Linked DNA regions of Magnetospirillum sp. XM-1. The main gene of each other region encodes a partner of the protein of the gene in region 2 in a complex. Links are inferred from orthologs where the notes say so. Each region holds a gene or a part of one and is shown on either strand. Other genes may lie near its edges.

Region 1 (7,383 bases), 1.5 Mb from region 2 along the record:
TTTTAAAAACAAACGGCCCCGGAGGTTTCCCTCCGGGGCCGCTGTTCAAGCGATCGAGCAGAAAACTACTCGACGATCTTGGCAACCACGCCGGCGCCGACGGTACGGCCGCCTTCGCGGATGGCGAAGCGCAGGCCCTGGTCCATGGCGATCGGGGCGATCAGGGTCACGTGCATCTTCACGTTGTCGCCCGGCATCACCATCTCGGTGCCTTCCGGCAGCTCGACGACGCCGGTGACGTCAGTGGTGCGGAAGTAGAACTGCGGACGATAGTTGGTGAAGAACGGAGTGTGACGGCCGCCCTCTTCCTTGGTCAGAACGTAGGCCTCGGCCTCGAACTTGGTGTGGGGCGTGATGGAACCCGGAGCCGCCAGAACCTGGCCGCGCTCCACGTCCTCGCGCTTGGTGCCGCGCAGCAGGGCGCCGATGTTGTCGCCGGCCTCACCCTGATCGAGCAGCTTGCGGAACATTTCCACGCCGGTGCAGGTGGTCTTGACGGTCGCCTTGATGCCGACGATCTCGACTTCCTCGCCAACCTTCACCACGCCACGCTCGACGCGGCCGGTCACCACGGTGCCGCGGCCCGAGATCGAGAACACGTCTTCGATCGGCATCAGGAACGGCTTGTCCTTGGGACGCTCCGGCTGCGGGATGTAGGCGTCGACTTCGGCCATCAGCTTCAGGATGGCGTCGCGGCCGATCTCCGGCTGCTTGTCTTCCAGGGCGCACAGCGCCGAGCCCTTGACGATCGGAATGTCGTCGCCGGGGAAGTCATACGAGCTCAGCAGCTCGCGCACTTCCAGCTCGACCAGATCCAGCAGCTCGGGATCGTCGACCATGTCGCACTTGTTCATGAACACCACCAGGGCGGGCACGCCGACCTGACGGGCCAGCAGGATGTGCTCGCGGGTCTGGGGCATGGGGCCGTCGGCGGCCGACACCACCAGGATGGCGCCGTCCATCTGCGCCGCGCCGGTGATCATGTTCTTCACATAGTCGGCGTGGCCGGGGCAGTCCACGTGGGCGTAGTGGCGGTTGCTGGTCTCGTACTCGACGTGGGCGGTCGAGATGGTGATGCCACGGGCCTTCTCTTCCGGCGCCTTGTCGATCTGGTCGTAGGCGGTGAAGGTGGCGCCGCCGGTCTCGGCCAGGATCTTGGTGATCGCCGCGGTCAGCGAGGTCTTGCCATGGTCAACGTGACCGATGGTCCCGATGTTGCAGTGAGGCTTGTTACGCTCGAATTTAGCCTTAGCCATCGTATCTTACTCCGTCCTCGATAGGTGTCGAATTAGCCGGCCAGCTTCGCGCGGATCTCGTCCGACACGTTCTGGGGCACTTCCGAATAGTGGTCGAATGTCATGCTGTACTGCGCCCGGCCCTGGGACATGGAACGCAGGGTGTTCACGTAGCCGAACATGTTGGCCAGCGGCACCATGGCGGTGATCACGCGGGCGTTGCCGCGCTGGTCCATGTCGTTGACCTGGCCGCGACGGCTGTTCAGATCGCCGATCACGTCACCCAGGTAATCCTCGGGGGTGACGACCTCGACCTTCATCATCGGCTCGAGCAGCTTCGGACCGGCCTTAGCGATGCCCTCACGGAAGGCGGCGCGCGAGGCGATTTCGAAGGCGAGAACCGACGAGTCGACGTCGTGGTAGGCACCGTCGGTCAGGGTGGCCTTGAAGTCGATCAGCGGGAAGCCGGCGATGACGCCGTTATCCATGGCCGAGCGGATGCCCTTGTCCACGCCGGGGACGTATTCCTTGGGCACCGAACCGCCGATGACCTTGTTCTCGAAGACGTAACCGGCGCCCTTCTCGGCGGGCTCGAACTTGATCTTGACGCGGGCGAACTGGCCCGAGCCACCGGTCTGCTTCTTGTGGGTGTAGTCGACCTCGTAGACCTTGGAGATGGTCTCGCGGTAGGCCACCTGCGGAGCGCCCACATTGGCTTCCACCTTGAACTCGCGCTTCATGCGGTCCACGAGGATTTCTAGATGCAGTTCGCCCATGCCCTTGATCACGGTCTGGCCGGATTCGGCATCGGAGGTGACGCGGAACGAGGGATCCTCGGCGGCCAGACGAGCCAGGGCGATGCCCATCTTCTCCTGGTCGGCCTTGGACTTGGGCTCCACGGCGACTTCGATGACGGGCTCGGGGAACTCCATGCGCTCGAGCACCACCAGCGAACTGGGGGTCGGATCGCACAGGGTGTCACCGGTGGTGGTGTCCTTCAGACCGGCGAAGGCGACGATGTCGCCGGCGCGGGCTTCCTTGATTTCCTCACGCGAGTTGGCGTGCATCAGCAGCATACGGCCGACGCGCTCGCGCTTGTCCTTCACGGTGTTCTGGATGTAGCTGCCCGAGTCCACGACGCCCGAATAGACGCGCACGAAGGTCAGCGAACCCACGAAGGGGTCGTTCATGATCTTGAACGCCAGACCGGCGAAGGGCTCGTCGTCGGTGGAGTGCTTGGCGATCTCGTCCTCGGTGCCGTACTTCACGCCCTTGATGGCGGGAATGTCGACCGGGGCCGGCAGGTAGTCGATGACGGCGTCGAGCAGGGGCTGCACGCCCTTGTTCTTGAACGCCGAGCCGCACAGCACCGGCACGAAGGTGCGCGAGATGGTGCCCTTGCGGATGCAGGCCTTCAGCACGTCCATGGAGGGCTCTTCGCCGCCCAGGTACTGCTCCATGGCCGCGTCGTCCATCTCCACCGCGGTCTCGATGAGCTGGGCGCGGTATTCGGCGGCCTTCTCGACGAGGTCGGCGGGAATCGGCTGGTCGGAGAACTCGGCGCCCAGGCTTTCGTCCTTCCAGATCACCGCGACGTTGCGCAGCAGGTCGACGATGCCGACGTAGTTGCTCTCTTCGCCGATGGGCAGGTGCATGACCAGCGGACGGGCGCCCAGGCGGTCAACGATCATATCGACGCAGCGATAGAAGTTGGCGCCGATGCGGTCCATCTTGTTGACGAAGCAAATGCGCGGCACGCCGTACTTGTCGGCCTGACGCCACACGGTCTCGGACTGGGGCTCGACGCCCGCCACCGAGTCGAACACGGTCACGGCGCCGTCGAGCACGCGGAGCGAACGCTCCACCTCGATGGTGAAGTCCACGTGGCCGGGGGTGTCGATGATGTTGACGCGGTGATCACGCCAGAACGCGGTGGTCGCGGCCGAGGTGATGGTGATGCCGCGCTCCTGCTCCTGCTCCATCCAGTCCATGGTGGCGGTGCCTTCGTGCACTTCGCCAATCTTATAGGACTTGCCGGTGTAGTAGAGGATGCGTTCGGTGGTGGTCGTCTTACCGGCATCGATGTGGGCCATGATGCCGATGTTGCGATACTTATCGAGAGGCGTGGTACGAGCCATGATGGATCCGGTCTCCTACCAGCGGTAATGCGAGAAGGCCTTGTTGGCCTCCGCCATACGGTGGGTGTCTTCGCGCTTCTTGACGGCGGCGCCACGGTTGTTGGCGGCGTCCAGGAGCTCACCGGACAGGCGGTCGATCATGGTGGTCTCGGAACGCTTGCGCGAGTAATCGATCAGCCAGCGGATGGCCAGGGCCTGACGGCGATCGGAACGCACTTCGACGGGCACCTGGTAGGTGGCGCCGCCGACGCGGCGGGAACGCACTTCCAGGGCGGGCTTGACGTTGTCGAGAGCCTCGTGGAACACCTTCAGCGGGTCCTGGCCGGTCTTGGCCTGGATCTTGTCGAGGGCGCCATAGACGATGGCTTCGGCGGCGGACTTCTTGCCGTCGAGCATCAGGCAGTTCATGAACTTGGCGACGACATAGTCGTGAAACTTGGCGTCGGGGGTGATTTCGCGCTTTTCAGCGGCGTGACGACGAGACATCTGATGAACTCCTTACTTCGGACGCTTCGCGCCGTACTTCGAACGACGCTGACGGCGATCCTTGACGCCCTGGGTATCGAGCGTGCCGCGGATGATGTGGTAGCGGACACCCGGCAAGTCCTTCACACGACCGCCGCGGATCATCACCACCGAGTGTTCCTGAAGGTTGTGACCTTCGCCCGGAATGTACGAGGTAACCTCGAAACCGTTGGTCAGGCGCACGCGGGCGACCTTACGAAGCGCCGAGTTCGGCTTCTTCGGAGTGGTCGTGTACACGCGAGTGCAAACGCCGCGCTTCTGCGGGCAGGCCTCCATGGCGGGGACCTTGTTGCGCGCCGCCACGGGCTGGCGCGGCTTACGGATCAATTGATTGATCGTGGGCATTCAGTCACTTTCCCTTCACACAGGTCCCTTGACGAAAACCAGAAGAAAACCCGCCGGCAGTTCCCCGCCGGGGTTTTCTTGCGGTTCGGTCGCCGACCTGTTCGGCGTTGTCATCAGTGTTTCGCAAGCCTCGGGACAACGAAAACCGTCCAGGCGGACGGATGCCGGTCCCCCGAGAAGCGCGCATCCTATTTATCCGCCTGCCCCCCGTCAAGCGAAAGAGTCGGGAAGATCTCCGCCCGGTCCCGACGCATCGGGGCCGGGCCAGGCGCAAGGCGCCGCGCCGCTTATGCGGCTAAAGCCGAGCGTGCTTTACGGCACGCGCCCGGCGCCCGAGAGGCTAATGAGATTCAATCGCGGCGAGTCGAATCTTGGTAACCTTTCCATGCTATGGTGAGGATGGTTCCGTCTTCCGAGGTTCGCCATGCAAACCCCGAACTCCGACATCACCGGCTCCATATCCATCGAGACGCCCAGCCGGTCGGGGCGCGTGATGTCGGGCATCAAGGAGGCCGCCGACAGCACCGGCGTGTCGTTCGGCTATCTCCTCGCCCAGGCCACCCAGGAAAGCGGCCTCGACCCCCATGCCCGCAACACCAAGTCCTCGGCGTCGGGGCTGTTCCAGTTCACCGCCGGCACCTGGCTGGACATGGTCAAGCGCCACGGCGCCAAGCACGGGCTGGAAGACGCCGCCGAGTCCATCGTCAAGGGCGCCGACGGGCGTCTGGACGTGCCCGACAAGGCCATGAAGAAGGCCATCCTGGATTTGCGCAAGGATCCCAAGTTGTCGTCGCTGATGGCCGCCGAGTTCGCCAAGGACAACGCCAAGACGCTGGAGAAGCGCCTGGGGCGCGAGGCCACAGCGTCGGACCTCTACCTCGCCCATTTCCTGGGGGCGTCCGGAGCAGCCCGGGTGATCGAGGGCATGGAGGACAATCCCAGGCACTCGGCCCGCCACCTGCTGCCCGACGCCGCCCGCGCCAACCCCGAGGTGTTCAACAAGGCGCGCACCGTGGCTGGCCTTTATAAGAGTGTGCAGGCCCGCTTCAAGACCGCGCTGGGCGACGACGCCGATGCCGCCCACGAACCGGCCATCGAATCCGGCAATCCGCAGCTGGCGGCGCTGCGTCCCGTGGCGCGGCCCGAATCCCCGCCCGCCTCCACTCCCACCGAGACCGCTCTCACCCAGGTGGTGCAGGCGGTGGCGCCGGTCACCCAGGCGGCGGTGCGGACCGTGTCGCCTTCGGATTTCGCCAGCGCGCTGCAGCCCGACAGCCCCTTCTTCCCCACCGCCATCCCCCCCGCCCCCACCGGCGCCAGCCGGCCGCAGACGGTATCGCTGCGCGACATCGTCGAATCCATCAAGGCGGGCGGAGACGTTTAGGCAGGCGGCTAAAACACCCGCCAGGAATGACTGAAGGCGGCCGACAATCCCATTCCGATCAGCCAAAGCGGAAGCGGCAGGTTGACGATGGGCAAATACCAGCCGCATTCCCGGAAGGTCAGCCGGTCGAGGATCGAGGCTTCCCCCACCAGTTGGACTCCGGCGGAATTGACCCATTGGTAATGGGTGGTGCGCAGCCGCAGGCCCAAATCCACCAGTCCGATCACGCCGGGACCGAGGGCGGCGGCCATCGTGGCGGCCATGGGCCAGGGCGGGCTCGACGCCCAGGCCAGCCCGAAGACGACGGCGAAATAAAGCAACACCAGCGGCAGCCATCGGGGAATGCCGATGCCCACCGGCCCCAGGCCCAGGGGGATGAACGAGCCGTCCCGCCCGACGCGCCGCGTCTTCACCGGAAGAAATCCTCGGCCGCGATGGCGAAGTTCAGGCCGTCGGCGTCGCGGATGTGGAAGGTGGTGATGCCCACCAGATTGCCCGACGAGTCGAACAGGCCGCCCCCTGACGAGCCCTGCGAGATGGGCGCCGAGGTCTGGACGTAGCGGGTCGCCTTGACCTGCCGCAATCCGGAGATCAACCCCTGCCCCAGGGTCGCCTCCAGGCCCTTGGGCGAGCCGATGGAATAGACGGTCTCGCCCACCCGCAGATCGTCCCAGGCCCGGATGCCCGGCGCGGCGGAAAGCCGTCCCGGCGACACGGTCATCTGGCAGCGGTCGGAGGCCGGGTCGCCCCCCGACGGCGTGGCCCGCAGGGTCTGATTTCCCTGGCGCAGCAGGATCACGGACATTTCATCGATGACATGGCAATTGGTCACCACGGTGCGTTCGTCCATGGCCACCGCCGAACCGAAGCGGCCCTTGCGCGCCTTCAACTCCTCCTCGGTGCGGGCGGCCACCACCACGTAGACCGAGCGGCCGACGGTGGCGAAGACCTCCTCGGCCCCCAGGCGCGAGCGGCCCGCCGGCCGCTGCAGGGTACCGGGCAGCGGCCGCCACTCGGGAATGCGCGACGCCGCCGCCGAGCCGAAACCGGCCGGGCTGACGCCGACGGCGGCCGGCGCGTCCACGGGTCCCTGGCGGTCCGGAATCCGTCCCGGCCGCCAGGCGGCGGCGGCCTCCTCCACCTGGGCGCGCAGGTCGGCGGCCAGATTGCGGGCCAGGTCTCCGCGCAGGAAATAGGCCTCGGAGGTGCAGTCGCGGTAATGGAAGCGTGCGTCGAACAGCGGATGGTCGTCGGGCGACTGCTCGGAACGGCCGGCCAGACCGGCGACGGTGGCCCAATAGAGGGCCTGGGAGCGATTCTTCTCCACCCAGCCGCCGCGATCGTGGCCGTGGGCCAGACGCAACTGGGCCAGGCAATTGCCCTCCGCCGCCAGACCGTTATAGAGGTCGGCCGCCAGGGCCGGCTCCTCCGTCTCAGCCAGCACGGCGCGGACCAGGCGGGCCCAGGCAGCCCCACCCGCCACCGCCTTGGCCAGATAGGTCCGGGCCTTGGCCGGATCCTTGGGCGTGCCGCGCCCGTACCAATGGGCGTCGAACAGCCGCCGCAGGGCCTGTCCGTCGCCGCCGGCGGCGGCCTGCTCCCACCACGACAGGGCGGCGGCCGGGTCATAATGGCGCTGGGTCGGGTCGCCCATCACGTCGCCGAGCAGCCGGGCGGCGACGATGTCGCCCGCGGTGGCGGCGGTGGAGCATTGAGCCAGTTCGGTAGTCGAGGAAGGGCGCGCCACGCAGGCGGC
Region 2 (8,627 bases):
CCCGCGCCGTCGAGGTGTTCAAGCGCAACGCCATCGACAAGGAGAGGATGGAACGCGAGGCGCAATCGGCACGCCAGCGCCAGGAGGAGGATCGGGCCTCGCGCAACATGGCGGCGTCCGAGCATGCGCAGGAGGTAAAAGCCAAGGTCGATTCCGTCGATGCCGCCACGATCGGCATCCGCATGACCGCCCAGAAGATGTCCGAACGCTCGGAACGCAGCGGCAGCCTGTCCATGGAAATGGGCGAGGCCGCCAGGATTACCAGCGAACACGCGGGCATCGTCTCGGAGGCGGCGAGACAGCTGTCGCTGGCGGTCGACGAGATCGCCCAGCAGATCAGCAGCGCCGGGGACGTTACCCGGGAGGCCGTGGCCGGCGTATCAGGCACCGCCGAGAAGATGGACGAGCTTTCCGACGTCGTGCGCTCCATCGGCGACATCGTCCACCTCATCAACGACATCGCGTCGCAGACCAACCTCCTGGCCTTGAACGCCACCATCGAGGCGGCCCGGGCCGGCGAGGCGGGAAAGGGCTTCGCGGTGGTGGCGGGCGAGGTCAAGAACCTGGCCAACCAGACGGCGCGCGCCACCGAGGACATCGGCGGCAAGGTTGCCGAGATCCAGGCCTCCACCCGGTCCATGTCGGCAAGCATCCAGGAGGTGGTTTCGGTGATCGGCACCCTGGACGGCATCTCCTCGGCCATCGCGGGGGCGATCCAGCAGCAGGACGCGTCCACCCGCGAAATCGCCAGCAATGTGGACGAGGTCGCCCATCAGGCCAACAAGGTGGCCCTGTCGGTCAGCCAGATGGCCCGGGCCTCGGCCCAGACATGCGCCGGAACGATTCGCGTGATCTGGAGCGCCAAGGACCTGACCCAGATCGTTGATGGGCTGACCGGCGAGACGGAGAAATTCATCCTTCGCCTCAACGACGAGGCGCAGGCGTAGAAACAGGCGTTGACGCCGGCCGAAGCGGCGGCGGCAGGCGATGCCTGCGGCCGCTCAAAGAGCCACGTATTGAAGGCTTGGTGGGCGGTGACGGGATCGAACCGCCGACCCTCTCGGTGTAAACGAGATGCTCTGCCAGCTGAGCTAACCGCCCCACAGGCAGGTTCTAGGACGCTCTCGGGTTTTGGGCAAGCCCCCAAAACCAAACCGGCCGCCCCTTCGGGCGGCCGGCGCAATGTACTTTTGAAGGGGCAGCCTTACTGGATGCCGTCCTTCAGGCCCTTGCCAGCCTTGAACTTCGGCTGCTTGGAGGCCGGAATCTTGATCTTTTCGCCGGTGCGGGGATTGCGGCCCTCGGACGCCGCGCGCGACGCGACGGCGAAAGTGCCGAAACCGACCAGACGAACCTCATCGCCGCCCTTCAGCGCGGAGGTGATGGCTTCGAAAACACCGTCCACGGCCTTAGCCGCATCGGCCTTGGACAGACCAGCGGCGCCAGCCACGGCCGTCACGAGATCGTTCTTGTTCACCTGAGGACCCCCTTCGTTATACCGACATTGATAGCCGGCAATACCGCCTATCGAATTAGACAGCCGTCAGTCTAATTCAGCCTATCGGATAGCGTCAATGCGCAATCGCCGAGAAATGGCGGATTTGCTGGCATCCACGCCCCTGGCGCCCTCGACTCACATATGCAAAACCGGCGATTCCCGAGGGAATACGCCGGTTTTAACTAGGGAAATGCCCTTATTGCGCTCAGTGGGTGACCAATCCGCCGGCCACAGCCTCGCCGTCCTTGGCCGGCTTGGCTTCGGCCACGTCGTCGGGCTCGTCCCACTCGATGGCCACCGGCTTGCGGACCAGGGCCAGGGACAGAACCTCGTCGGCGGTAGCCACCGGGATGATGTCCAGGCCCTTCTTCACGTTGTCGGGAATCTCGGCCAGGTCCTTCTCGTTCTCCTTGGGGATGAGAACGGTCTTGATGCCGCCGCGCAACGCCGCCAGCAGCTTTTCCTTCAGGCCCCCGATGGGCAGCACCCGGCCGCGCAGCGTGATCTCGCCGGTCATGGCCACGTCGCGGCGGACCGGAATGCCGGTCAGCACGGAGACGATGGTGGTGCACATGGCGACGCCGGCCGAGGGGCCGTCCTTGGGCGTGGCGCCCTCGGGCACGTGGACGTGGATGTCGCGCTTCTCGAACACGGTGGGCTTGATCCCTAAGCTGACCGAGCGCGAGCGCACGTAGGAGCGGGCCGCCTGCACGGATTCCTGCATGACGTCGCCCAGCTTGCCGGTGTGGCTGAAGGTGCCCTTGCCCGGCATGCTGACCGCCTCGATGGTCAGCAGCTCGCCGCCCACCTCGGTCCAGGCCAGACCGGTGACCACGCCGACCAGATCCTGTTCCTCCACCTCGCCGAAGCGGTAGCGGTGGATGCCGGCGTACTTTTCCAGGTTGCGGGGCGTGACGGCGACCTTGGTCTTGCGGGTCGAGACGATCTCCTTGACCGCCTTGCGGGCCAGATTGGCCAGTTCGCGCTCCATGTTGCGCACGCCCGCCTCGCGGGTGTAGTAGCGCACGATGTGACGCAGCGCCTCGTCCGAGATGGACCACTCGCCCTTCTTCAAGCCGGCGGCCTTGATCACCTTGGGCAGCAGGTGGCGCTTGGAGATTTCCACCTTCTCGTCCTCGGTGTAGCCGGACAGGCGGATGATCTCCATGCGGTCCAGCAGCGGCTGGGGCATGCGCATGGTATTGGCGGTGGTCACGAACATCACGTCGGAGAGGTCGTAATCCACCTCCAGGTAATGGTCGTTGAAGGTGGCGTTCTGCTCGGGATCCAGCACCTCGAGCAGCGCGGAAGCCGGATCGCCGCGCCAGTCGGCGCCCAGCTTGTCGATCTCGTCGAGGAGGAACAGCGGATTGGACGACTTGGCCTTCTTCATGCCCTGGACGACCTTGCCGGGCATGGAGCCGATATAGGTACGGCGGTGGCCGCGCACCTCGGCCTCGTCACGGACGCCGCCCAGGCTCATGCGCACGAAGTTGCGCCCCGTGGCCTTGGCGATGGACTTGCCGAGCGAGGTCTTGCCCACGCCGGGCGGGCCGACCAGGCACAGGATGGGCCCCCGCACCTTGTCGGTGCGGATCTGCACCGCGAGATATTCGAGGATGCGTTCCTTGACCTTCTCCAGGCCGTAATGGTCGGCGTTGAGCACCGATTCCGCCAGCTTGACGTCCTTCTTGACCTTGGTCCGCTTCTTCCACGGAATGGTCAGCAGCCAGTCGAGGTAGTTGCGCACCACGGTGGCCTCGGCCGACATGGGGCTCATGGACTTGAGCTTCTTCAGCTCGGCCATGGCCTTCTCGCGGGCCTCGACGGTCAGCTTGGTCTTGGCGATGCGCTCTTCCAGCTCGGCGGTCTCGTCCTTGCCGTCGTCGCCCTCGCCCAGCTCCTTCTGAATGGCCTTCAGCTGCTCGTTCAGATAGTACTCGCGCTGAGTCTTTTCCATCTGCCGCTTGACGCGGTTGCGGATCTTCTTTTCCACCTGAAGGACGCCGATCTCGCCCTCCATGTAGGAATAGACCCGCTCGAGCCGCTCGGAGACCACCTCGATCTCGAGGAGTTCCTGCTTCTCGGCGATCTTCAGCGCCAGATGGGACGCCACGGTGTCGGCCAGCTTGGCCGAATCCTCGATCTGATTGACCGAGACCAGCACCTCGGGCGGAATCTTCTTGTTGAGCTTGATGTACTGCTCGAACTGGCTGACCACCGAGCGCGACAGCGCCTCCAGCTCCTGCTGGTCGCCTTCACGCTCGTCCACCACCTCGGCGGTGGCCTGGAAGAAATTCTCGTTGTCGGTAAAGCCGGTGATCTTGGCGCGCTTGCCGCCCTCGACCAGCACCTTGACGGTGCCGTCGGGCAGCTTGAGCAGCTGCAGCACGGTAGACACGGTGCCCACCGAATAGATGTCCTCGGTGGTGGGGTCGTCCTGGGCGGCGTTCTTCTGGGCGACCAGCAGGATCTGCTTGTCTTCCCGCATCACGTCTTCCAGCGCCCGCACGGATTTCTCCCGGCCGACGAACAGCGGGACGATCATGTGGGGGAAGACGACGATGTCCCGGAGCGGAAGGACGGGAAAAACATCGCCAGGAGGGGTATCGACCATGCTGCCTCATTCACGCCGGCGGGCCACCCAACTGGGCCGGCCCGTCTTTGTACTGTCACGTTACAGGCTCTAGCTGGGGCGGACTCCCCCCGTCGTCAAGCCATGTCCGACGATTCTAGTGTCTTGTCGGGGGTGTCCGCAATGCAGATTTTGGCCTTAGGCCGATGCGGAACACTAGGAATTGTGTGAAAAGCGACGGGCGGGCCCCCTGATCAGGGGAACCCGCCCGTTTTTTCACGCTTCGAACCGAATTTAAGCGCTGGCGCCGGTGTCCTCGCGCCGTTCGGCGTAGATGTAGAGCGGCTTGGCGCGGCCCTCCACCACTTCCTTGTTGATCACCACCTCGTCCACGGCGTCAAGGCCGGGCAGGTCGAACATGGTGTCGAGCAGAATGCTTTCCATGATGGAGCGCAGGCCGCGGGCACCGGTCTTGCGGGCGATGGCCTTTTCCGAGATGGCCTTCAGCGCGTCGTCGGAGAAGGTGAGACGGGTGTCCTCCATCTCGAACAGGCGCTGGTACTGCTTGACCAGGGCGTTCTTGGGCTTGGACAGGATGTCGATCAGGGCGTCGACGTCCAGATCCTCGAGCGTCGCCAGAACCGGCAGACGGCCGACGAATTCCGGGATCAGGCCGAACTTCAGCAGATCCTCGGGCTCGACCTCGCGCAGGATTTCGCCGGTGCGCCGCTCGTCCGGGCCGCGCACGTCGGCGCCAAAGCCGATGGAGGTACCCCGGCCTCTGCTGCCGATGATCTTCTCCAGCCCGGCGAAGGCGCCGCCACAGATGAACAGGATGTTGGTGGTGTCCACCTGCAGGAATTCCTGCTGCGGATGCTTGCGCCCACCCTGGGGCGGCACCGAGGCGACGGTGCCTTCCATGATCTTCAGCAGGGCCTGCTGCACGCCCTCGCCCGACACGTCGCGGGTGATGGACGGGTTGTCGGACTTGCGGCTGATCTTGTCCACTTCGTCGATGTAGACGATGCCGCGCTGGGCCCGCTCGACATTGTATTCGGCGGCCTGCAGCAGCTTGAGGATGATGTTCTCCACGTCCTCGCCCACGTAACCGGCCTCGGTCAGCGTGGTGGCGTCGGCCATGGTGAAGGGCACGTCGAGGATGCGGGCCAGGGTCTGGGCCAGCAGGGTCTTGCCGCAGCCGGTGGGGCCGATCAGCAGGATGTTGGACTTGGCCAGCTCGACTTCGTTGTTCTTGCCGCCGTGCTGCAGGCGCTTGTAGTGGTTGTGGACGGCGACCGACAGCACCTTCTTGGCATGGCCCTGGCCGATGACGTAGTCATCGAGCACCTGGCAGATGTCCTTGGGGGTCGGCACGCCATCGCGCGAGCGGACCATGTGGGTCTTGTGCTCTTCGCGGATGATGTCCATGCACAGCTCGACGCATTCATCGCAGATGAACACGGTCGGCCCGGCGATAAGCTTCCTCACCTCGTGCTGGCTCTTGCCGCAGAACGAGCAGTAGAGGGTGTTCTTGGAATCGCCGCTAGAGGACTTGGTCATCGAAACTCCATTGGATCAAAACGGCCGCATCGCACCCGCGAAATCATGTTAGACACAGCCCGCCACGCCAGACAACGACAATTCTGCCTGAACCGCATAAGCAAACGGCCGGGCGGGTTCCGTTCAGGAACCGGCCCGGCCGCTGTCGCGTGAACGGACGTCAGGAAGCGCTGTCGCCCTCGGCGGCGGGACGCTTGTTCACCACCTCGTCGATCAGGCCGAATTCCTTGGCCTCCTCGGCGGTCATGAACTTGTCGCGTTCCATCACCTTCTCGATGACGTCCAGCGGCTGGCCGGTGTGCTGAACATAGATGTTGTTCAGCCGGGCGCGCAGCGCAAGGATCTCGCGGGCCTGGATCTCGATATCGGTGGCCTGGCCCTGGGCGCCGCCCGACGGCTGGTGAACCATGATGCGGGCGTTGGGCAGGGAGAAACGCTTGCCCTTCTCGCCGGCGGTCATCAGCAGCGAGCCCATGGAGGCCGCCTGGCCGATGCACACGGTGGAGACGTGCGGACGGATGTACTGCATGGTGTCGTACATGGCCAGGCCCGACGTCACCACGCCGCCCGGCGAGTTGATGTAGAAGGCGATGTCCTTGTTGGGATTCTCGGATTCCAGGAACAACAGCTGGGCGCAGATCAGGCTGGCGACCTCGTCGTACACCTGTCCGGTCAGGAAGATGATCCGCTCCTTCAGCAGGCGCGAATAGATGTCGTAGGACCGCTCGCCCCGGTTGGTCTGCTCGACCACCATGGGAACCAGGGTGTTCATGTACAGGTCGATCGGGTCTCTTTCGCGCATGTTCCGTCCTTCATGGATTTGGCAACGGCGGGGGCGGACGCCGAGGAAATTGGCCGCCCGCGATATTCATATGGTGAATATCGCGGGCATTGCACGTCGGGTCGAGACCTATTCGGCCGCCTTCTTCTTGGCGGCGGCCTTCTTCTTCGGCTTGGCCGGGGCGTCGCCCTCGGCGGAAGCCTCGTCGGGGTCCTTGCGCAGGTCGTCCACCGACACTTCCTTGTCGGTGATCTTGGCCAGCTCCAGGATGAAATCGACCACCTTCTCCTCGTAGAGGGGAGCGCGCAGCGATTCCAGGGCTTCGGTGTTCTTCTGGTAGTACTGCAGCACCAGATGCTCCTGGCCGGGGTAGCGGCGGGCTTCCATCATGATGCCGCGGTTCAGGTCTTCCTGGGTCACGTTGATCTCGTTGACCCGGCCGACCTCGGCCAGCAGCAGGCCCAGGCGCACGCGGCGCTCGGCCAGGGTGCGGTACTCGGCCTTCAGCTCGTCCTCGGACTTGGCGGCGTCGGCGGGGTCCTGGCGGCCGGCTTCCTTATCGGACTCGACCTGCTTCCAGATGGCCTCGAACTCGGCGTCCAGCATGCCCGGGGGCACCTGGAAGTCGTGACCCGCCGACAGCGCGTCCAGCAGGGCGCGCTTCAGCTTCATGCGCGACACGCCGTCCAGCTCGCGGGCGATTTCCTCGCGGATGGCGGTCTTGAGCGCGTCGAGGCTTTCCAGGCCGACCGACTTGGCCAGCTCGTCGTCCACGGCGGCGGCCTTGGGGGCGCGCACTTCCTTGACCTTGACCTCGAACAAAGCGGGCTTGCCGGCCAGGGATTCGTTGCCGTAACCCTCGGGGAAGGTCACGTTGACCTCGACGTCCGACTCGGCCTTCTTGCCGACCAGCTGGTCCTCGAAGCCCGGAATGAAGGTGTTGGAGCCCAGCTTCAGCGAGTAGCCCTCGGCGGTGCCGCCGGGGAACGCTACGCCGTCAACCTTGCCCACGAAGTCGATGACGACCACGTCGCCCGACTTGGACGCGCGCTTGACCGCCTCGGAGGTCTCGTTGCGCTCGGCGATCTTGGCCAGGGCGTCGTCCACCTCGGCGTCCGGCACCACGGCCTTGTCGCGCACCAGGTTGATGGTGCCGAAATCCATGGTCTTGATCTCGGGCAGCACTTCCACCGCCACGGTGAACTCCAGGTCCGAGCCTTCCTCGTACTTGGTGATCTCGATCTTGGGCTGCATGGCCGGACGCAGGTTGCCGTCAGTGATGGCCTTGCCGGCGCCGTCGTTGACGGCGTTCTCCAGAATCTCGCCCATCACCGCGCCGCCGTACTTCTTGCGCACGATGGTCATGGGCACCTTGCCGGGGCGGAAGCCCGGCATGGCCACGTTGCGGGCGATCTCCGCCAGCTTGTCCTGCATCCGGGTTTCCAGTTGCTGGGCGGGAACGACGACCTTGAATTCGCGCTTCAGGCCTTCGGCATTGATCTCGGTTACCTGCATCAGTCTATCGCCAATCGAATCGAGTGAGTTGAAATCGCTGCTCCCGCCAGACGGCCTGCTTTAAGCGGCGGCGGCGGCGGTGGCTGGTGCGGGCGAAGGGACTTGAACCCCCATGGCTTGCGCCGCTGGAACCTAAATCCAGTGTGTCTACCAATTCCACCACGCCCGCACGGCCAAACACGCCGGCTGCCTTCGCGCGCGCAAATGCGCGCCCTGGGGCCGCCCCGTCGGGAGGGTCCTGTCTATAGCATGTTCGTTTCCAGGGAAACAGGGAAAAGCCGCAAGCTCCTTTCCACCGGGCTTCGGGCAAGAAAAAAGTCGAGTCGCCCGATCCGCCTCTGGCCGGAATCGATTTGAAAGCCTTCCCCCCCTGCCTCATACTCGCTGTCTACGTATTATTGGGGATCAGGTGGCAAAATGAACCTCGACCGCACTTCAAGCATCGCCTTTCTGCAGATCGACGAAGAGACCAAGCGCGCATTGCGGGAATTCCGCGATATCTTGGCGCGACATATCGACGGGGTTCTCGATACCTTCTACCGCCATGTCAGCAACAATCCGGCGACCGCCAAGATGTTCGCCAACCCCGAGCGCATGGCCCACGCCCGCTCCATGCAGAAGAAGCATTGGATGGAAAGCGTGTTCCTCGGCCAGTTCGACGACCGCTACTTCGCCCAGGTCACCGAGATCGGCAAGGT

Evidence for each region.
Region 1: the proteins of tig (region 2) and rpsG are in contact, whole or in part, in a crystal structure (PDB 3GTY), measured with the Thermotoga maritima proteins. The link is inferred for Magnetospirillum sp. XM-1 from one-to-one orthologs. Residues at the interface, in WP_004081061.1 of Thermotoga maritima: Glu122, Val124, Val129, Leu130, Tyr133, Glu188, Gly259, Ile262, Tyr263, Glu266, Ser270, Glu273, Gln274, Glu277, Arg308, Gln311, Ile312, Ser315, Tyr316, Glu325, Arg329, Arg336, Leu363, Phe366, Trp367, Arg373, Leu377, Arg381, Leu384, Glu387; in WP_004081843.1 of Thermotoga maritima: Lys34, Lys52, Lys55, Glu59, Arg62, Gln63, Glu66, Asn67, Lys69, Val71, Arg95, Ala109, Lys110, Lys111, Gly112, Arg113, Pro114, Glu117, Glu121, Ile124, Ala125, Tyr127, Asn128, Asn129, Thr130, Gly131, Lys135, Asp139, Arg142, Met143.

What each region holds. Positions count from the first base shown.
Region 1 is NZ_LN997848.1:2,097,215-2,104,597, reverse strand. The notes cover bases 2,125-4,978. They hold rpsG (30S ribosomal protein S7), read right to left. Parts: upstream 3,860-4,978; coding sequence 3,389-3,859; downstream 2,125-3,388. Other genes in these bases: XM1_RS09755 (transglycosylase SLT domain-containing protein), read left to right, coding at 4,668-4,978; rpsL (30S ribosomal protein S12), read right to left, coding at 3,872-4,243; fusA (elongation factor G), read right to left, coding at 2,125-3,373. In the rest of the region: tuf (elongation factor Tu), read right to left, coding at 66-1,256; more of fusA, read right to left, coding at 1,289-2,124; more of XM1_RS09755, read left to right, coding at 4,979-5,627; XM1_RS09750 (hypothetical protein), read right to left, coding at 5,636-6,040; XM1_RS09745 (trypsin-like peptidase domain-containing protein), read right to left, coding at 6,037-7,383.
Region 2 is NZ_LN997848.1:3,633,948-3,642,574, forward strand. The notes cover bases 5,737-8,627. They hold tig (trigger factor), read right to left. Parts: upstream 7,930-8,627; coding sequence 6,544-7,929; downstream 5,737-6,543. Other genes in these bases: clpP (ATP-dependent Clp endopeptidase proteolytic subunit ClpP), read right to left, coding at 5,794-6,435; XM1_RS16865 (globin-coupled sensor protein), read left to right, coding at 8,347-8,627. In the rest of the region: XM1_RS16825 (methyl-accepting chemotaxis protein), read left to right, coding at 1-947; XM1_RS16835 (HU family DNA-binding protein), read right to left, coding at 1,205-1,477; lon (endopeptidase La), read right to left, coding at 1,704-4,115; ATP-dependent Clp protease ATP-binding subunit ClpX, read right to left, coding at 4,368-5,633. UniProt on the Bacillus subtilis protein: Involved in protein export. Acts as a chaperone by maintaining the newly synthesized protein in an open conformation. Functions as a peptidyl-prolyl cis-trans isomerase.